2 linked regions of the Sinorhizobium fredii NGR234 genome follow. The protein of the gene in region 1 interacts with the protein of each later gene in a pairwise test. Links are inferred from orthologs where the notes say so. Each region holds a gene or a part of one and is shown on either strand. Other genes may lie near its edges. The genes, in order: uvrB and uvrA.

What was found.
Region 2: the proteins of uvrB (region 1) and uvrA interact in binary tests that used the Escherichia coli proteins (3 or more experiments, as listed by UniProt). The link is inferred for Sinorhizobium fredii NGR234 from one-to-one orthologs.

Annotation. Positions count from the first base shown.
Region 1 is NC_012587.1:1,808,452-1,818,970, reverse strand. The notes cover bases 7,020-10,519. They hold uvrB (excinuclease ABC subunit UvrB), read right to left. Parts: upstream 10,205-10,519; coding sequence 7,220-10,204; downstream 7,020-7,219. Other genes in these bases: NGR_RS19995 (DMT family protein), read left to right, coding at 10,460-10,519. Outside these bases: NGR_RS20045 (gamma carbonic anhydrase family protein), read right to left, coding at 1-430; NGR_RS20040 (fumarylacetoacetate hydrolase family protein), read right to left, coding at 489-1,175; NGR_RS20035 (hypothetical protein), read right to left, coding at 1,460-1,669; NGR_RS20030 (DUF982 domain-containing protein), read right to left, coding at 2,083-2,322; NGR_RS20025 (hypothetical protein), read left to right, coding at 2,744-2,992; tRNA dihydrouridine(20/20a) synthase DusA, read left to right, coding at 3,259-4,416; NGR_RS20015 (cold-shock protein), read right to left, coding at 4,656-4,868; NGR_RS20010 (DnaJ domain-containing protein), read left to right, coding at 5,401-5,988; NGR_RS32395 (hypothetical protein), read right to left, coding at 6,308-6,937. UniProt on the Escherichia coli protein: The UvrABC repair system catalyzes the recognition and processing of DNA lesions. A damage recognition complex composed of 2 UvrA and 2 UvrB subunits scans DNA for abnormalities.
Region 2 is NC_012587.1:1,598,953-1,609,400, forward strand. What follows is about bases 4,693-8,121. They hold uvrA (excinuclease ABC subunit UvrA), read right to left. Parts: upstream 7,815-8,121; coding sequence 4,893-7,814; downstream 4,693-4,892. Other genes in these bases: NGR_RS19035 (DUF72 domain-containing protein), read right to left, coding at 4,693-4,771; NGR_RS19045 (single-stranded DNA-binding protein), read left to right, coding at 8,098-8,121. In the rest of the region: NGR_RS19030 (vitamin B12-dependent ribonucleotide reductase), read right to left, coding at 1-3,271; more of NGR_RS19035, read right to left, coding at 3,968-4,692; more of NGR_RS19045, read left to right, coding at 8,122-8,616; NGR_RS19050 (MarC family protein), read right to left, coding at 8,677-9,306; gyrA (DNA gyrase subunit A), read left to right, coding at 9,607-10,448. UniProt on the Escherichia coli protein: The UvrABC repair system catalyzes the recognition and processing of DNA lesions. UvrA is an ATPase and a DNA-binding protein. A damage recognition complex composed of 2 UvrA and 2 UvrB subunits scans DNA for abnormalities.

The sequences.
Region 1 (10,519 bases):
GTATCGCCTTGGCGGGCGCTCCGACGATCAGTGAATTGTCGGGATATTCCTTGCCCTCGGTGATCAGCGCATTGGCGCCGACCAGGCAGTTGCGGCCGATCCTGGCGCCGTTCAGGATGGTGGCACCCATGCCGATCAGCGAATTGTCGCCGATGGTGCAGCCATGAACGATCGCTCTATGGCCGATCGTGCAGCCTTCGCCGATCGTCACCGGGAAGCCTGGGTCGACATGGACGATCACCGCCTCCTGGATGTTGGTCCGCGCGCCGATCCGGATCGGCTCGTTGTCGCCGCGCAACGTCGCGCCGAACCAGATGCCGACCTCCTCGCCGATCTCCACCCGCCCTATGACATTGGCATCAGGCGCGACCCAGTAGCTGCCTTCCGGTGGCGTGGTCGGCTGCAGCGGTCCCAGCGCATAGAGTGGCATGGTGTGTTCCTTGTGCTTGGAGGAAGGCGCGTCCGGCTTTTCCTGCCGCCCGATACGATCAGACGACCTTGACGGAGAGCGCCGCGAGGCCGTCGATACCGCAGGTGACGACGTCGCCGCGCTGTACCGCCCCAACCCCCGCGGGCGTGCCGGTCATGATGATGTCGCCCGGCGCCAGTGTGAAGAGACGCGACAGTTCGGCGATGATCTCCGGTACGGTCCAGATCATCTGGGCGAGGTCGCCCTGTTGGCGCATCTCGCCATTGACCTTCAGCCAGATATTTCCATTCGTCGGATGGCCGACTGCGGTCGCCGGTGCGATCGCGGAGATCGGCGCGGAATGCTCGAAGGCCTTGGCCGCGGTCCAGGGGCGCCCCGCCTCCTTCGCCTGCGCCTGCAGGTCGCGGCGGGTAAAATCTATGCCGACGCCATAGCCATAGACATGCGCGATCGCCTCCTCGATCGGGATGTCCGCACCGCCATGCCTTAGGGCGACGACCAGCTCCACCTCGTGATGCACGTCGGAGGAGAGCGGCGGGTAGGGGAAATCCTGGCCGGGGAGCAGCAGGTTGTCCGCATTCTTCTGGAAAAAGAAGGGCGGTTCGCGGTCGGGGTCATGGCCCATTTCCCGCGCATGGGCGGCATAATTGCGTCCGACGCAATAGACGCGCCGGACCGGAAATCCGACGGGGCTCTCGAAAATCGGCAAGAGGACAGGCAATGAAGGCGGTATGACGGTTTCCATGGTCGTTCGGTCCTCGCCTGACTCTACTGCATGTCTCCTTAAATCGACCTCGATTTAAAGAGACATGCAGCAATTCAAAGTGCTCCAGCGACCTTTGCGCGCTTGATAAGGCGAGCGGCGCTGTAGGGAATGATGCGGAAAGTCAAAACGCTACAGCGACCTCCCATGCCGGTGATGGGCGGTGGCGCTGTAGCGAATCTTGGTGGGACGTTAGCAGCCGGAAGGGCTGCGGCAATAGGCAAACTTATGCCGAGGGGAATTTATTGGGCCCGTGAGGTCTGAGGTCAGGCGCAGCGGGCATAGGCTTCAAGCTGGTCGCGGGTCAGAAAGCGACCGTCCGAGCGCGAGTTCAGTTCCGGGTGGCTGTATTCGAGGCTCGGTACTTCGGGAAGTTCAAGGGCCTGGCGGACGGTCATGATGCCTATGTCCTTGCGGCCGGTTTCACGTTTCATGCTGACTTCGACGATACGTCGGAGATTGCTCTCTCTCATCATGATGTCTCTCCCGTATTATTTTCTTTTCCCTTTTGATCCGGAGTTAAACACTCCGAACTTGTTCTTTATGAGGCACCTCAGAATATACGTGTTTTAAATGAACACTTCACGACAGAAATCTGGCGGTTTCGCGGAAATTTCCGTGTCATTTCAAGATCGGCCGCAATCTGGCCGGGCCCGAAGGCATGCTGATGACTTGGAGTTTGCGTCATAGCTTATATTGGAAACGGCCCTGGTCTTCAAGCAAAGCCGTCTCTCTGTGACATTAATACTATTTTTGAGCGCTTCGATCTATCTATAAATAATATAATTGCTGCCGTCGAAGGCGTTTCGGCAGGGCATATTGGAACAATAGAGGTCTCGCCGTCCACAGACACTGAACAGTGGCCGGCCTGCGACTGCGTCTCGCCGGCTCAATGAGCCGTCAGGTGCGCTTCTTCAACCGCGAAAATGAACAGCCTGCGGGCCTCGTCAGGAGTCCGGCGGCCGGCGATCGCCGCGCGGCAGGCGCTCCGCGCCGCGACGTAATAGGGACCGCGGTGGGGCCATTGGCCGGCCAGGCATGCGAGCGCGTCGGACGGCCCCTTCACCATGCGGACATCGCCGCTAATCAACCCAAGCTCGATGGGACGGTTCCACAACACCTGATGCATGCTTCTCCTCCTGAAGAACAACGTCCCGGGCAAGTCCGGGCGTACCGCGATTTCGGTTCCGGTCGTCGGGTGGAGGGCCCCTCGCGCACTGCTCCTCCCGACTCCCGGGATTCAATGCAAAAAACGTCGTCGGCCATTGTCCGGTTCCGCGCGGCCTTTGTGCGCGTCGGCGGGCAAGGCTCCTCAATCTAGCGCAGGATTTTTCGTTTGTCCGCAATTTCGAGAATTCGGGCGATCCGATGCGGGCGAGGGATTGCTGCCGCTCGCTTCCCCACCTCGGCCAGGCGCAAATTTCCTATCCAGGGTTGTTCACCAATCGGAGAGCCGTCCTCCGTCGCGACGTTGGACAGAAAGCCCCTTAAATGTGCGGGTTTCAATGACTTGACCGCGGGCCTATATATTTTCTGCTGGGGAGGCATAAATGATAGAGGTTGCAGAAATTCGTTTGACGTGGTTACCGCTGCGCAACGGGATCTACTGTGCCATGCTCGGTCGGCACGAAGTCGCCTTCGTCATGAAGCGCGAGACGATGAGCGACTGGGCCTGGCGGATTTCCCATTGCAATGGCACCAACAATACCGGCTTTCACTATGCGTCGACGCTCGAAACCGCCAAGGCGGCAGTGCTGGCCGGCGTCCAGGAATGGTTTCGCCAGGCAGGATTTCGGTAACGGGCGAGGGATTTCCGCCGCATGACGATGTATGCGCCCCGGTTCATCGCCCTGGGTCTAGGCAGCCAATTGCATCGCATGGGCGCCACCTAGCATCTGCGTAGCGCACCGAACAGCCAAGCCATCTCGCTTTATCGATGTCGGCGCAGTATAAGGCGTCCGCATGGCGCGGTCGTTTGGATTTCGCGCGCCAAATCGAGGCTGCAAATGCCGCCATTTGGCCGCGCTGCGCGCGGTCAAGAAGATGGAAGAGATTTGATCAGACCATGAGAGAGACGTCGCAAACGGTCGGAACGTTTGAGAAGGGGCGATACTTCAAGCGGCCCGTGTTCGCCGTGGCGCCGATGATCGACTGGACCGATCGGCACTATCGCTTCTTCGCGCGGCAGCTCTCGCGCCATGCGCTGCTCTATACGGAAATGATCGTCGCCGATGCAATCCTGCGGGGCGATCGGGACAGGCTGCTCGGCCATGACGCCGCGGAGCATCCGGTCGCGCTGCAGCTTGGCGGCAACGATCCGGCGAAGATGGCGGAGGCGGCGCGGATCGCCGAAGCTTTCGGCTATGACGAGATCAACATGAATGTCGGCTGCCCCTCGGACCGGGTGCAATCCGGCACCTTTGGGGCCTGCCTGATGCAGGAGCCGGCGCTGGTCGCCGAATGCGTGGCGGCGATGAAGGAGGCCGTGACGATCCCGGTCACCGTCAAGTGCCGCATCGGCGTCGATGATCAGGATCCCGAGGTGGCGCTTCGCGCGCTTGTCGCCCGCGTCAAGAGCGCCGGCGCGGATGCCGTCTGGGTGCATGCCCGCAAGGCCTGGCTGCAGGGCCTGTCGCCGCGGGAAAACCGCGAAATCCCGCCGCTCGATTACGGCCTCGTGCACCGGCTCAAGTCGGAAAATAAGAACCTTTTCATCGGCCTCAACGGCGGTCTTCAGACGTTGGATCAGGCGCTCGCGCATCTCGATCCGCGATTGCTCCCGGCGCATGCGCCGAAGCTTGCCGTGGCCGAGGCCGAACATGAGGTCCCCCTGGACGGGGTCATGCTCGGCCGCGCCGCCTACCACGACAGCGGCTTGCTCACCGCCGCGGACGGCTATTTCGCCCATCCGCTGACCGGCGCTCCACCTGTGCCGCTTGACCCCGACAGCTTCTCGGAGCGCGGCCATTGCCTGTCGCTCACCTTCTGGGCGGATGTGCGCGACGCCATGGCGGCCTATGCTGCCGCCCATATCGACAATGGCGGCCGGCTGATCCATGTGACGCGCCACATGGTCGGGCTCTTCCAGGGCTGGCCCGGCGCGCGGCGCTACCGCCAGATGCTTTCCGCCGACGCCACCCGCAAGGGCGCCGGCCCGGAGGTGATCCACGCCGCCTTCGAGGCTGTGTTCGTGGCGATCACGGCGCGCCAAGCGGCGGAATAGGGGCACTCGCGGGTCTGCCTGGCTTTGCCCCTCTCCTCGGGTTTAACCCGAGGACTAACCCTCTCCCCGCAAGCGGGGCGAGGGGACGAAGACATGCAGCAATTCAAAGTGCTACAGCGACCTTTGCGCGCCTGATAAGGCGCGCGGCGCTGTAGGCCGGATGAGGGGCACCGCAGGCAACAAAAAAACGGCGCCTCCTGCGAAGCGCCGTCTTTCAAAATCCGATCGAAACGTCCGGCTTAGAGAGCCTGGAGGTTGACCGCCTTTGGGCCCTTGCCCATGCGGTCCGGCTCGGTGTCGAAGCTGACCTGCTGGCCATCCTTGAGCGTCGCGAGGCCGGCGGCCTGAACAGCGGAGATGTGGACGAAAACGTCCTTGGCGCCGCCGTCCGGCGTGATGAAACCAAAACCCTTGTCCTGGTTGAAGAATTTTACGATGCCCTTGGTGGCCATGGAAGAAGTCCTTTTCCTTCAGTCTGTCTTTGCCGCAACCCAGCGCTTCAATAGCACGGCTTGGCTGCTTGAGGTAGTGGATTCGTGCCCCTTTTGGGAAACGAATATGTCGTCTTCAGCGGTAGGCTGAAAGGCGTCGAGTGGTCACGATATCGGGGAAAAGACGTCTACGATGCCGCTTGCGGCAGACCCGGCTATGGCCGGGCTCAAACGAAAGTCCAGTCTCCGGGATTGAAATCGCCCGAACGGCGATAGGATTGGCAGTATTCGGGGTAAAAGGCAAGCGAAGAGTTCCGCCTACAGGCGCGCCTGCGCAATGCCTTGCACGACCGGGCTTTCCGGGACTTTGATAAAGCCGAACCAACACGCAAATGTCGTGGATTGCCTCGTTTCCACCACATTTTCGCCGCGACGCTTCGGTGAGCGTGGCGCGGTTTCGATGCGATCGCCGTGGACTTGCTGCCGGCGCAGCGAACCGGTAGGTCTGAACCGGACAGGACCATTGCAAATCGATGAACAACAGGTGGCCGGCTTGATCGATCCCTATGCCCTCCTTGGACTTGAACGCGACGCCGATGAGCGGGCTATCCGGGCGGCCTACCGCCGGGCGGTGAAGACGGCGCATCCGGACCGCGGCGGCGATGCCGAGCAGTTCGGCAAACTGCAGACGGCCTATGACCTTTTGAAGGATCCAGTGCGCCGCAAGGTTTTTGACGACACCGGCTACGATCCGCAGCTCGTCGACCCCAAACAGGTCAAGGGTCTGATGATGCTCGAGACGCTCGTCAACGACTTCATCCTCGACCTGCGCGAGCCCGGCAGCTTCGATCCGATCGCGGCCATGCGCCGAAAGCTCTCCGACGACATCGTCAAGACGCGCTTCCACATCCTCGAACTGGAGCGCCACCGGGCGCGCGTCCGCAAGCACCTCGACCGCCTCGGCCGGCGGCCGGAGACCGACGTCCTCGGCTCGATGCTGCGCGCCCGCAGCCAGTCGATCAGCGATGCGATCAAGACGGCCGAAGCGCAGATCGGCGTGATCGAGCAGGCCTATCAGATGCTCGAAGGCTATTCCTATGAGATGGAGCCGCTGGAGGTGGAGGCGCGGGCGGCGGAGTAGGGGGCTTCCGAATCGCTTCCAAACGCCTACTTCTGGCAGAGACTTCAATCTGCAGCCAATTGGGATCGCCGACCGGCGACACGTTGCTGGATGTCCAATTCGCGGAAAGTGGGGACGATCGGTTCGATCTAGGGGGCGCTTGGCGAAAAAGTAGGATTCGCGCTTTCCCCGACTTCGCGAGCCCGACCCCAGGCGCTAGAAGAAGTCTCCTCCTACTATTTCCCACAAGGGAACCTCATGCGCCGGCTGCCGTGAGCCGGCGCGACTTATTTATTTGGCCTCAGCAGGGAGGAGCGCCCCTGCGCCCGCCGGACCTGTCCTACCGGTTGTCGCCGCTATCCTGGTTGCCTCTTCCGGGATCTCGGTGATCCGGTCTTTGATCCTGGTTGCCCCTTCCGGGATCCTGGTTATCTCTGTGTTGGTCCTGGTTACCCCTTCCAGGATCCTGGCCGCCACCGCCACCGTCGTTGCCACCGCCGCCACCATCGTTGCCGCCGCCGCCACCATCGCCGCCGCCGCCGCCACCGCCGCCGCCGCCACCGCCGCCGCCGCCACCGCCACCGCCGCCGCCACCGCCGTTGCCGCCGCCGCCGCCACCACCGCCGCCGCCACCGCCGCCGCCGCCGCCGGAGCCACCGCCACCGGAGCCGCCACCGCCGTTACTGCCGGTGGGGTTGCCGTCGGTGGATGTCGTCGAAAAGACGTTGCGAATGAGCGCTGTGGCAAAGGGTGGGCATTGGTCGAGCTGCTCGGTCGTGAGAATATCGGCGCGGTTCTGCGCCATGCAGCATTGCTGATAGTTGGCTTCCGTCAGCGGGCTGCACTGCTGCGCCGTCAGTATGGGCCGTTCGGCCTCCTGGGCTCTTGCCGGTGGTGCTGCCGAGGCGAGAAAGCCCGCCGACAGGAGTGCTACGCTGGTGCTCATGAGACGTTGCTTCAGGGGCAACATGTTCGTTCTCCCTAAATTAGAAAGAACTGAAATTCGTAGTCCGCGCGTTTGTTCCCTCGGTCAGGCAAATTGGAAGCGGAAAAGCCTGTTGTAACGAGCAGTTGTAGCGCGTAGTTCAAGTGGCAGTTGAAATGTATGGAGGCTCTGCACGCGCGCTCCGCGTGCGGCGAGCCGATGGACGATGAAGGGCTTCTTGCGAATCTGCGTCGACGGACGCCACCTGTCGGCGCCCTGTCCAGAAAGCGGGCTATACGATTCTAGCCTGGTCTGTCGCCACGACTGCTACCGTCCCGGCCGCCCGGTCTTGCCCTTCGTCCTGCCTTGCCGGCGCTTCTCTTCCGCCGGATCCTCGTAGGAGCCGACGCCGGGCTTGGCGCGGACCAGCGGTTTGTCCGGCACTTTCCCAGTCACCGGCTTCTCGGTCCGGCCGACGGTCATCTCGTCGAGGCTGTTTTTCCTGAACAGCGATTTCCCGTCCGACTCGCTGCCCGCAGGAATCGCCACGTCGCGGCCCATTTCGTCGAGGTCGGGCTTGCGGAACAGGGGGCGCTCGGTGTCGGTGCCCGGGCCCATGTCGTCGAGCGAGGGTTTCTGGAAGAGTGACTTCTCCTCCGTGGCTTTGGATCCTCGGGTCGAAGCCGAGGATGACGGAGAAGACGGGGACGTCGAAGAGGAGGCGCCCTTTCGGTTCTCCTGCGATCGCGCCTCTTCCTTTCGCTTCCCTGTCGCGCCTTCGGCGCTCCGCGCCTCTTCCCGCGCCATCGGGTCGTCCAGCACGGCAAGCTCCGCGGCCTTGAGGCGCTTGATCTCGTCGCGCAGCCGCGCGGCGGTTTCGAAGTCGAGGTCGGCGGCGGCGTCGCGCATCTGTTTTTCGAGCGCGTTGAGATGTGCCTGCAGATTGTTGCCGACGAGGTGGCCGGCCTCGGCAAAGCCCTTGCCGGCGACGCCGGAGATGTCGGCGCGGACATGGTCGCGCTCGTAGACCGAGTCGAGAATGTCGGAGATCTTCGCCTTCACCGATTCCGGCGTGATGCCGTTTTCGAGGTTGTAGGCCATCTGCTTCTCGCGGCGGCGGGCAGTCTCCTCCATCGCCCGGCTCATCGAGCCGGTGATGGTGTCGGCATAGAGGATGACCTTGCCGTCGACATTGCGGGCGGCGCGGCCGATCGTCTGGATCAGCGAGGTTTCCGAGCGCAGGAAGCCTTCCTTGTCGGCGTCGAGGATGGCGACGAAGCCGCATTCGGGAATGTCGAGACCCTCGCGCAGCAGGTTGATGCCGACCAGCACGTCGAAGGCGCCGAGGCGCAGGTCGCGGATGATCTCGATGCGCTCCAGCGTGTCGATGTCGGAGTGCATGTAGCGCACCCGCACGCCCTGTTCGTGCAGATATTCGGTGAGGTCCTCGGCCATGCGCTTGGTCAGCACGGTGACGAGGGTGCGGTAGCCGGCGGCGGCGGTCTCGCGGATCTCGCCGAGCACGTCGTCGACCTGGGTTTTGGCCGAGCGTACCTCGACCGGCGGATCGATCAGGCCGGTCGGGCGGATCACCTGTTCGGCGAAGACGCCGCCGGACTGCTCCATTTCCCAGCCGCCGGGGGTTGCCGAGACGGCGATCGTGTCCGGACGCATCGCGTCCCATTCCTCGAAGCGCAAGGGCCGGTTGTCCATGCAGGAGGGTAGGCGGAAGCCGTATTCGGCCAGCGTCGCCTTGCGGCGGAAGTCGCCGCGATACATGCCGCCGATCTGCGGAATAGTGACGTGGCTCTCGTCGATGAAGATCAGCGCGTTGTCCGGAATATATTCGAACAGCGTCGGCGGCGGCTCGCCCGGCTTGCGGCCGGTCAGGTAGCGCGAATAGTTCTCGATGCCCTGGCAGGAGCCAGTCGCCTCCAGCATTTCCAGGTCGTAGCGGGTGCGCTGTTCGAGGCGCTGCGCTTCGAGCAGCCGGCCGGCCCGTTCCAGCTCGGTGAGGCGGTGCGCCAGCTCGTCCTTGATCGCCTTGGTGGCGGCGTTCAGCGTCGGCCGCGGCGTCACATAGTGCGAGTTGGCGTAGATCTTCACCGATTTCAGGTCGCCAGTCTTCTGGCCGGTCAGCGGGTCGAATTCGGTGATGGCGTCGATCTCGTCGCCGAACATCGAGATGCGCCAGGCGGCATCCTCAAGGTGAGCCGGGAAGATCTCGATCGTGTCGCCGCGCACCCGGAACGAACCGCGCTGGAAATCCATGTCGCGGCGCTTGTATTGCTGTGCCACCAGGTCGGCGAGCAATTGCCGCTGGTCGAGCCGGTCGCCGACAGTCATCTGGAAGGTCATCGCCGTATAGGTCTCGACTGAGCCGATACCGTAGATGCAGGAGACCGAGGCGACGATGACGACGTCGTCGCGTTCGAGCAGCGAGCGCGTTGCCGAGTGGCGCATGCGGTCGATCTGCTCGTTGATCGAGGATTCCTTCTCGATATAGGTGTCGGAGCGCGGCACGTAGGCTTCCGGCTGGTAGTAGTCGTAGTAGGAGACGAAATACTCGACCGCATTCTCCGGGAAGAAGTTCTTGAATTCGGAATAGAGCTGGGCGGCAAGCGTCTTGTTCGGCGCCAGGATGACGGCCGGGCGCTGCGTCGCCTCGATCACCTTGGCCATGGTGAAGGTTTTGCCGGAGCCGGTGACGCCGAGCAGCACCTGGTTGCGCTCGCCGGAGGAGAGACCGTCGACGAGGTCGGCGATCGCCGTCGGCTGGTCGCCGGAGGGCTGGTAGTCGGTCACCATCTTCAGCGATATGCCGCCTTCGGATTTGTCCGGCCGGGCCGGGCGGTGCGGCGTCCAGAGCTTGCCGTCCTTGAAGAGCGGATTGCCGCTCTCGATCAGCGCCGCCAGCGCTTCGACCGTCGCGGTAACGCCGGAGCCGGTCGTCAGCTTGTCGGCATCCTCGAGCGAGACATCGAGACCGGCCACCGGGTTGAGACCGGCGGCGGCCCGCGTCTTCGGGTCGTGGCTGCCGCCCATCGATGTGCCGCGCGCGGTCTTGCCCGCGACGGTCTTCGCAGCGGCTTTCGAGGCGGTGATCTCGACCTTCTTGCGGTGTTTGCCGGCCTTGGAGGCGATCTCCCGCTGGCTCTCGAAAGCGGACGTTTCTGCTTCCGCCTCGAGTTGCTTCACCCAGTCGGAGACATTGCCGGACAGCGGCGTACCGGAAAGCGGCGCCTGCGGGGCCTCTTCGAAGCCGCTGGGTGTTGACGGTTTCTTCGGGGAACTCTTCGGAGATCGGGTCATGGCCGGGAATATGGAGAGAGTCAGGCCGAAAGCCAAGGGGGAAGGAGTACAAAAGGGAAACGGCCGGCTTGGATTTTCGGTCTTCTCGGATCAATCTCCGGCCAACAGCAACCGGGCCGAGCCGCCCGTTGCTTTTCGATGACAGGGATATGTCGACGATGAAGGGACTGCAGGTCGCGCGGCATGGAGAGGCTTGAAACGGCGGGGGCGGCCGGATCATCCTCGAACACCGATTCGCGTCCTTCCGAGGTCTTCATGTCCCTTGCCGTCAATCCCGCCTATGTCTGGCCGGTGGTGCTGCTGCTCGCCTCCAAT
Region 2 (10,448 bases), 200 kb from region 1 along the record:
CGGAGGTGTCGACATGGGCGAGGTCGTGACGGCCGAGATAGGAAACGGCGAGCTCGCGGAACACGTAGTCGAGGATCGACGTGGCGTTCTTGATCGCGTCGTTGCCCTGGACCATGCCGGCCGGCTCGAACTTGGTGAAGGTGAAGGCCTCCACATATTCCTCGAGCGGCACGCCATATTGGAGACCGAGCGAGATGGCGATGGCGAAGTTGTTCATCATCGCCCGGAAGGCCGCACCTTCCTTGTGCATGTCGATGAAGATTTCGCCCAAGCGGCCGTCGCCGAATTCGCCGGTGCGCAGATACACCTTGTGGCCGCCGACGATCGCCTTCTGGGTATAGCCCTGGCGGCGGTTCGGTAGTTTTTCGCGGGCGCGGATGACCTTTTCGATGACGCGCTCGACAATCTTCTCGGTGACCGCGACCGCCTGGGCGGCGGCCGGCGCCTGCAACAGCTCCTCGATCGCCTCCTCGTCCTCCTCGTCCTCGATCAGCGAGGCGTTCAGCGGCTGCGACAGCTTGGAGCCATCGCGATAGAGGGCGTTGGCCTTCAGCGCCAGCTTCCAGGAAAGCATGTAGGCGTTCTTGCAATCCTCGACGGTCGCCTCGTTCGGCATGTTGATCGTCTTGGAGATGGCGCCCGAGATGAACGGCTGGGCGGCCGCCATCATGCGGATGTGGCTTTCGACCGAAAGGTAGCGCTTACCGATCTTGCCGCAGGGGTTGGCGCAATCGAAGACCGGCAAATGCTCGGCCTTCAGGAAGGGCGCGCCCTCGAGCGTCATGGCGCCGCAGACGTGAATGTTGGCAGCTTCGATGTCCTTCCTGGAGAAGCCGAGATGCTCGAGCAGATTGAAGTCCATCGAGGCGAGCTGCTCGTCGCTGACCTTCAGCGTGCCCTTGAGGAAGTCGGCGCCGAGCGTCCACTGATTGAAGACGAACTTGATATCGAAGGCGGACTTCAGCGCCGCATTGACGGCATCGACCTTCTCATCGGTGAAGCCCTTTGCCTTCAGCGTCGTCGGATTGATGGCCGGTGCCTGGTTGAGGTTGCCGTGGCCGACCGCATAGGCCTCGATTTCGGCGATCTGGCTCTCCGAATAGCCGAGCGTGCGCAGCGCCTCCGGAACGGCCCGGTTGATGATCTTGAAGTAGCCGCCGCCGGCGAGCTTCTTGAACTTCACCAGCGCGAAATCGGGCTCGATGCCGGTGGTGTCGCAATCCATGACGAGGCCGATCGTGCCGGTCGGCGCGATCACGGTCGCCTGGGCGTTGCGGTAGCCGTGCTTTTCGCCAAGTTCGACGGCCTCGTCCCAGGCGCTCTTGGCGTGGGCGATCAGCTCCTGATCCGGGCAATCGGCATGGATGAGCGCGACCGGGTTGACCGACAGGCCCTCATAGCCGGTGGTCTCGCCATGGGCGGCGCGGCGGTGGTTGCGCATGACGCGCAGCATGTTCTCACGGTTCGGCGCAAAGCCGGGGAAGGGGCCGAGCTTGGCCGAGATCTCGGCCGAGGTTGCGTAGGCAACGCCGGTCATGATCGCGGTCAGCGCGCCGGCGATGGCGCGGCCTTCGGCCGAGTCATAGGGGATGCCGGACGACATCAGCAGGCCGCCGATATTGGCGTAGCCGAGGCCGAGCGTGCGGTACTCATAGGAGAGCTCGGCGATCTCGCGCGACGGGAACTGCGCCATCATCACCGAGACTTCGAGAACGACCGTCCAGAGGCGAACGGCATGCTCGTAATCGGCGATGTTGATCCGCTTGGTGGCGGCATCCTTGAACTGCATCAGGTTCAAGGAAGCGAGGTTGCAGGCCGTGTCGTCGAGGAACATGTATTCCGAGCACGGGTTGGAGGCGCGGATCGGGCCGGCCGCCGGGCAGGTGTGCCAGTCGTTCATCGTCGTGTTGAAGTGCAGGCCCGGATCGGCTGAGGCCCAGGCCGCGTAGGAGATCGACTCCCAGAGATCGCGGGCCTTCAGCGTCTTCATGACGCGGCCGTCCTTGCGGGCCGTCAGGTTCCATTCGTCATCCGCTTCGACGGCGCGCAGGAAGTCGTCCTTGATCGAGACGGAGTTGTTGGAGTTCTGGCCGGAGACGGTCAGGTAGGCTTCCGAATCCCAGTCCGTGTCATAGGTCTTGAACTGGATGTCCTTGTAGCCCTGGCGGGCGAACTGGATGACGCGCTTGACGTAGTTTTCCGGCACCAGCGCCTGCTTGGCGGCGCGGATCTCGCGCTTCAGGGCCGGGTTCTGCTTCGGGTCGAAGCAGGCGTCGTCGCTGCCGTCGCAATTGACGCAGGCCTTCATGATCGCCTTCAGGTGCTTGGCGACGATCTTCGAGCCCGTGACGAGAGCCGCGACCTTCTGCTCTTCCTTGACCTTCCAGTTGATGTATTCCTCGATATCCGGATGGTCGATGTCGACGACCACCATCTTGGCGGCGCGGCGCGTCGTGCCGCCCGACTTGATGGCGCCGGCGGCGCGGTCGCCGATCTTCAGGAAGCTCATCAGGCCGGAGGACTTGCCGCCGCCCGAGAGCTTTTCGCCTTCGGCGCGCAGATGCGAGAAGTTGGAGCCAGTGCCCGAGCCGTATTTGAAGAGGCGCGCCTCGCGCACCCAGAGGTCCATGATGCCGCCCTCATTGACGAGGTCGTCGCCGACCGACTGGATGAAGCAGGCATGCGGCTGCGGGTGCTCATAGGCCGACTTCGACTTGGTCAGCTTGCCGGTGAAGGGGTCGACATAGAAATGGCCCTGGCCGGGGCCGTCGATGCCATAGGCCCAGTGCAGGCCGGTGTTGAACCATTGCGGCGAATTCGGCGCGACGCGCTGGGTGGCGAGCATATAGGCAAGCTCGTCGCGGAAGGCGCTGGCGTCCTCTTCCGTTTCGAAATAGCCGCCCTTCCAGCCCCAGTAGGCCCAGGTGCCGGCGAGGCGATCGAAAACCTGCCGGGCGTCGGTTTCGGAACCGTATTGCTCGTCCTTCGGCAGCGCCTTCAGTGCTTCGGTGTCGGGAACCGAGCGCCACAGGAAGGAGGGCACGTCGTTCTCCTCAACGCGCTTCAGCTTGGCCGGCACGCCCGCCTTGCGGAAATATTTCTGGGCGAGAATGTCGGCGGCGACCTGGGAGAATTGCGCCGGCACGTCGATATCGGCAAGGCGGAAGACGATCGACCCGTCCGGATTCTTGATCTCGCTCGTCGCCTTGCGGAATTCTATCTCGGCATAGGCGGATTGCCCTGCCTTCGTGAACCGACGTTCGATCTTCATTGTCCCGTCCTTTTGCCATGCGCCAAGGCGCAGTTAACCCCGCCCGGCCGCGAGGTCTCCCGCAGCCAGCTTCAGCTTCCGTTCGCTAGAGGAAACCCAAACCAGGGTCTCCAGTATCTTGTGGTGATGCTGGCTGCAAACACTAAATATAGTATTAACAGGTTCTTTACGCCAGCCTGAATGTCGTTTCGGCGGCCCAAAAAATCGCGCAAAATTCCCGCTGCGGCCCACGCGGGGATCATCCGCTTCAGCCACCTGCCAGAACCGACGATTTGGGGGATGAACCGGTCACTTCATTTCCCGGTCCGCCGCCGTCGCAACGTGAAATCCATTAACCGTGAATCGCCTTTGGGCGTCAAGGGGTGGTTTGTGACGGAATTTTGAGCGCTATATCTTGTGTGGATCGACTGTGGAAAACGGGGACATCTACCAATCCGTTGAAAATCAGGGGGTTCGGGTGGCTGCCTTGCAACAGGCGGCAACGCCGGACAGAAAATGAGAGTTTTCACGGGTAAAAAAACAGGTAGGGGGCATTCCGAAATTCTACTGACAATTGCGAAACGCGCCGGAATGTGAAGCGCTCGCTCTCCTGATTCGAATGACTACATGTGGTGGCCGTGAGGTCGGCCTCCGAAGCACGATGCCACCTCGCGAATTGCTGCGCACATCGACGCGGACCTGGTCCTGTTTCGCGCGCTAGCTCACCCGCTTCTGCAGTTCCCGGGCGCCATTCGGCGCATTGACCTTGCCCGAGCTGATGAAGAAGGCGAAGACGTCGCGGGGCGCCTTCTCCGCCTTCCGGTTCGGCGCGCTCTTTTCCAGCCCATCCGGCTCGCCGCCCGCTGCAAAGGTCTTGAGCCTTTCGGCCCAGAGGTCGAGGCCGACCGGCGGATAGCAGGTCTTGACGTCGTCGCTGCCCTTCTGCAGCCGGGCATAGACGAAATCCGCGGTGACGTCGGCAATCATCGGGTAGTCCTCGTGCTCGGCGAGAACCGCCGCCACTTTGTGCTTATCGAGGAGCGCGACGAACTCCGGCACCTGGAAGGAAGGGTGGCGGACTTCGACGACGTGCCGGAGCTTCAAGCCGTCCTGCTTTTCCGGCAGCAGCTTCAGAAAGCCCTCGAAGTCCTGCGGATCGAACTTCTTGGTCGGGGCGAACTGCCACAGGATGGGACCGAGCCGGTCGCCAAGTTCCGTCAGGCCCTGCGTCAGGAATCGCTCCATGGATTCGCCGGCCTCCGCCAGCACCTTGCGATTCGTCACGAAGCGGCTGGCCTTCAGGGAGAATATGAAGCCGTCCGGCACCTCTGCTGCCCATTTGGCGAAGGTGGCCGGCTTCTGCGAGCTGTAATAGGTGCCGTTGACCTCGATGGCGCGCAGTTCCTTGCCGGCGAATTCAAGCTGCCGCTTCTTCGGAAGGTCGGAGGGATAGAAGCTTTCCTCCCAGGGCTCGAAATTCCAGCCGCCGATGCCGACACGGATCTTTCCTGCTTCTGCCATCATTTCCTCCTCGAGGGCCGCAACGCGCCCGTACTCCCGTCTCATTTGTCGCGCAGGTTCGCCCGTCGAGATGCAGGCGAGCGCAAGACTTGGTCGATCCTAAAAAGGAACCGCCACCCGATTACTCGGCCGCGACGACTTTCCTCACTGTCCGGCGCTCCAGAAGCTCCTTCAGGAACTGACCGGTATAGGAGCGAGGTTCCTTCACCACGTCTTCCGGCGTTCCCTTCGCGATGACCTCGCCGCCGCCGTCACCGCCTTCTGGCCCGAAGTCGATGACCCAGTCGGCCGTCTTGATGACCTCGAGATTGTGCTCGATCACCACCACCGAGTTGCCCTGGTTGACGAGTTCATGCAGAACTTCAAGTAGCTTGGCTACGTCGTGGAAATGCAAGCCGGTTGTCGGCTCATCGAGGATGTAGAGCGTGCGTCCGGTCGAGCGCTTCGACAGTTCCTTGGCGAGCTTGACGCGCTGGGCTTCGCCGCCCGACAGGGTATTCGCCTGCTGGCCGATCTTGATATAGCCGAGCCCGACCTGGTTCAGCGTCACCAGCTTGTCGCGGACGGCCGGAACGGCCGAGAAGAATTCGACACCTTCCTCGACCGTCATGTCGAGAACGTCGGCGATCGACTTGCCCTTGAAATGCACGTCGAGCGTTTCGCGGTTGTAGCGCTTGCCGTGGCAGACGTCGCAGGTGACATAGACATCCGGCAGGAAGTGCATCTCGATCTTGATGACGCCGTCGCCCTGGCAGGCTTCGCAGCGGCCGCCCTTGACATTGAACGAGAAGCGGCCCGGCTGGTAGCCGCGGGTCTTCGCCTCCGGCAGTCCGGCGAACCAGTCGCGAATCGGCGTGAAGGCGCCGGTATAGGTCGCCGGGTTCGAGCGCGGCGTCCGGCCGATCGGCGACTGGTCGATGTCGATCACCTTGTCGATATGCTCGAAGCCATCGATCCGGTCGTGGTCGGCGGGGTTCTCGCGCGCCCCCATGACCCGGCGGGCGGCCGCCTTGTAGAGCGTCTCGATCAGGAAGGTCGACTTGCCGCCCCCCGAAACGCCGGTGACGGCGGTGAAGACGCCAAGCGGGATCGACGCGGTCACGTTCTTCAGATTGTTAGCCCGCGCGCCTACGACGGTGATTTCCTTCTTCTTTTTCGGTTTACGTCGTTCGCCTGGAACGGCGACGGAGAGTTCGCCGGAGAGATATTTCCCGGTCAGCGACTTAGGGTTGTCCATGATGTCGGAGGGCGTGCCCTCGGCGACGATCTCGCCGCCGTGAATGCCGGCGGCCGGGCCGATGTCGACGACATGGTCCGCCGTCAGGATCGCATCCTCGTCATGCTCGACGACGATGACGGTGTTGCCGATGTCGCGCAGATGCCGAAGCGTTTCGAGCAGGCGGGCATTGTCGCGTTGGTGCAGGCCGATCGACGGCTCGTCGAGCACGTAGAGCACGCCGGTCAACCCGGAGCCGATCTGCGAGGCCAGGCGGATCCGCTGGCTCTCGCCGCCGGAAAGCGTACCGGAATTGCGCGACAGGCTCAGATATTCGAGGCCGACATCGTTCAGGAAACGCAGCCGCTCGCGGATCTCCTTGAGGATGCGCACGGCGATTTCGTTCTGCTTGGTGCTGAGCCTTTCGGGAAGCGTTTCGAACCAGTCGCGCGCGGCGCGGATCGACATCTCGGTGAGCTCGCCGATATGCGACTTGTCGATCTTGACGGCCAGCGCCTCCGGTTTCAGCCGGTAGCCGGCGCAGGCGGGGCAGGGCGCCGCCGACATGAAGCGCTCGATCTCCTCGCGCGCCCAGGCGCTGTCGGTCTCCTTCCAGCGCCGCTCGAGGTTGGGCACGATGCCTTCGAAGGTCTTCGTCGTGTTATAGGAGCGGGCGCCGTCCTGATAATGGAAGGTGATCTTCTCTTCCGTGCCGTGCAGGATCGCCTTCTGCGCCGCCTCGGAGAGCTCGCTCCAGCGAGTGCCGAGCTTGAAGTCGAAGACCTTGCCGAGCGCCTCGAGCGTCTGGTTGTAGTAGGGCGAGGTCGATTTCGCCCAAGGCGCGATCGCGCCGTCCCGCAAGGTGCGGTTCGGCTCGGGGACGATCAGCGCCTCGTCGATCTTCTGCTGGCTGCCGAGGCCGTCGCAGGTGGTGCAGGCGCCGAAGGGATTGTTGAAGGAGAACAGCCGCGGTTCGATTTCCGGAATGGTGAAGCCGGAAACCGGGCAGGCGAATTTCTCCGAGAACAGCACCCGCTCATGCGTTTCGTTCAGCGACTTGTTGGCGGAGCCGCCGGCGGCCGTCTCTTCCGGCGGCAGCGGCTTATCGGCGAATTCGGCGATTGCCAGACCGTCGGCGAGCGTCAGGCAGGTTTCCAGGCTGTCCGCAAGCCGGGTGGCAAGATCGGCCCGCACGACCACGCGGTCGACGACGACATCGATGTCATGCTTGTATTTCTTGTCGAGCGCCGGCACATCGGCAATCTCATAGAACTGGCCGTCGACCTTGACGCGCTGGAAGCCCTTTTTCATCAGCTCGGCGAGTTCCTTCTTGTACTCGCCCTTACGGCCGCGCACGAGCGGCGCAAGGATATAGAGTCGCGTGCTCTCGCCGAACTCCAGGACGCGGTCGACCATCTGGCTGACAGTCTGGCTCTCGATCGGCAGGCCCGTCGCGGGCGAATAGGGCACGCCGACGCGCGCGAAGAGCAGGCGCAGATAGTCGTAGATCTCGGTGACCGTGCCGACCGTCGAGCGCGGGTTGCGCGAGGTCGTCTTCTGCTCGATCGAGATCGCCGGCGACAGCCCGTCGATCTGGTCGACGTCCGGCTTCTGCATCATCTCCAGGAACTGCCGGGCATAGGCCGATAGGCTCTCGACATAGCGGCGCTGGCCCTCGGCATAGATCGTGTCGAAGGCGAGCGAAGACTTGCCCGAGCCCGAAAGGCCGGTCATCACGATCAGCTTGTTGCGCGGCAGGTCGAGGTCGATGCCTTTGAGGTTATGCTCGCGCGCGCCGCGAATGGAGAGGGTCTTGAGTTCGCTCATCGGAAGCCAGTTTTGCATGTCGGTTGAAAGCCTCCTATGTAATGACGAGAACGCCCATGTCGAGGCGCAATCGGCAAAGAGGCGGCTCAATTGCGATTCGGTTGACAGGATAATACGGGAATATTAGAACAAAGAAAGAACAAACATAAGCCAAAGCCTGCCAAATGAGCTGTGGATTATGTAGGATGCGGGGCGTATCGGCGGCGGCTGGCCGCTAAGATGCGCGCTCTTGAGATATTTGAAAGCCGGGCCGGCGGTTCGGCGGAAACACGGGAAAAGCGATATGGCTGGTAGCGTCAACAAGGTGATCTTGATCGGGAATGTCGGGGCCGACCCGGAAATCCGGCGCACGCAGGACGGCCGGCCGATCGCCAACCTGAGGATCGCCACTTCGGAGACCTGGCGCGACCGCAACAGCGGCGAACGCCGTGAAAAGACGGAATGGCACAATGTCGTCGTCTTCAGCGAAGGCCTCTGCAAGGTCGTCGAGCAATATGTGAAGAAGGGCGCCAAGCTCTATATCGAAGGCCAGTTGCAGACGCGCAAATGGCAGGACCAGAACGGCAATGACCGTTACACGACGGAAGTCGTGCTGCAAGGGTTCAGCTCGACGCTGACGATGCTCGATGGTCGCGGCGAGGGCGGCGGAGCCGGTCGCGGCGGCAGCGATTACGGCGGTGGCGGCGGTTACGAGGATTATGATCAGCCGCGGCAATCCTCCGGCGGCGGACGCTCCGGCGGCCAGTCGAACCAGGGCGGCGGCAATTTCTCACGCGATCTCGACGACGACATTCCGTTCTGATCGGCAGGATCGAGAACCCCGAAGAACGTTCGGCCCGCCTCTGAGCGGGCCGTTGCGCGTTTAGACCTGGAATGCCGAGCGGACGCCATCGACGACGAACTGCACGGCCAGCGCCGCGAGGATCACGCCGAGGAGGCGGGTCAGGATCGCCCGACCGGTGACGCCGAGAAAGCGGTCGATCCGATCAGCGATCACCAGGGCCAGAAAGAGCAGTGCCATCGAGGCGGCGATGACGATGAGAAGTTGCGCGCGACCTATGACCGAGGGAAGGGAACTACCGAGAAGGATGGTTGCCGAGATCGCTCCGGGACCCGCGATCAGCGGCAGGGCGAGGGGGAAGACGGCAATATTGTGAATGTGGTCCTTCGTTACCGCCGTTTCGCCGGTTTTTTCCTTTCGCTCCTGGCGCCGCTCGAAGATCATCTCGAAGGAGATCCAGAAGAGAAGCAGGCCGCCGGCGATGCGGAAGGCGCCGATCGAGATGCCCAGCAGTCCGAGAATGCCGTCGCCGAAGAGGGCAAAAGCAGCGAGAATGAAGAAGGCGATCAACGAGCCGCGCGTGGCAACCTGGAAGCGCTCCTGCCGGTTCAATCCGACCGTGAGGCTCAGGAAGATTGGCGCGAGACCCGGCGGATCGAGTGTGACGAGCAGCGTCGTCAGCGCATTGACCAACAGATCGACATTGAACATCCGTTCCCCCTCCGGATCCTCCAGGGCAGTTCCCTGGTCGCGCTGCATTCTTAGGTAACCCATGCGCGCTTGGGAAGGGCCGACTAGTCAATCGCCGCGCGATAGCATACACCGGGCGCGGGCGGGCACGCCGGATGTGTTCGATGTTTGCGCAAAAGCCTTTCCGATTTATGGGTGCGTGCCCTAGAAAAGCCCGTTACACCGGCAAAAGGCTGTTCAAAACCATTGGCCAAAATTGGCGCTCGAAGCGGCATTCGGCTATAAGAACTGACTGATTCTGAACAAAGATCGTGATCGACATTGACTGAGCAAAGCACTCCCGGCGGCGGAAAGACTCCGCCAGGCATCGAGCCGATTTCCATCATCGAGGAAATGCAGCGGTCCTATCTCGATTACGCCATGAGCGTCATCGTTTCCCGCGCGCTTCCCGATGTACGCGACGGCTTGAAACCCGTTCACCGCCGCATCCTCTACGGGATGAGCGAACTCGGCATCGATTGGAATAAGAAATACGTCAAATGCGCCCGTGTTACCGGTGACGTGATGGGTAAATACCATCCGCACGGCAACATGGCGATCTACGATGCGCTGGCGCGCATGGCGCAGGATTGGTCGCTCAGATTGCCGCTGATCGACGGCCAGGGCAATTTCGGCTCCGTCGACGGCGATCCGCCGGCGGCCGAGCGCTATACCGAGTGCCGGCTTCAGAAGGCGGCCCATTCGCTGCTCGACGACCTCGACAAGGAAACGGTCGATTTCCGCGACAACTACGACGGCACGCTGCAGGAGCCGGTCGTCGTTCCGGCGAAGTTCCCGAACCTGCTCGTCAACGGCGCGGGCGGCATTGCCGTCGGCATGGCGACCAACATCCCGCCCCACAATCTGAGCGAAGTCATCAATGGCTGCATCGCGCTGATCGACGATCCGGCGATCGAATTGCCGGAGCTGATGCAGATCGTTCCGGGCCCCGACTTCCCGACTGGCGCGCTGATCCTCGGTCGCGCCGGCATTCGCCAGGCCTATGAGACGGGCAGGGGCTCCGTGATCATGCGCGGCCGCGCCCATATCGAGCCGATGCGCGGCGACCGCGAGCAGATCATCATCACCGAGATTCCCTATCAGGTGAACAAGGCGACGATGAT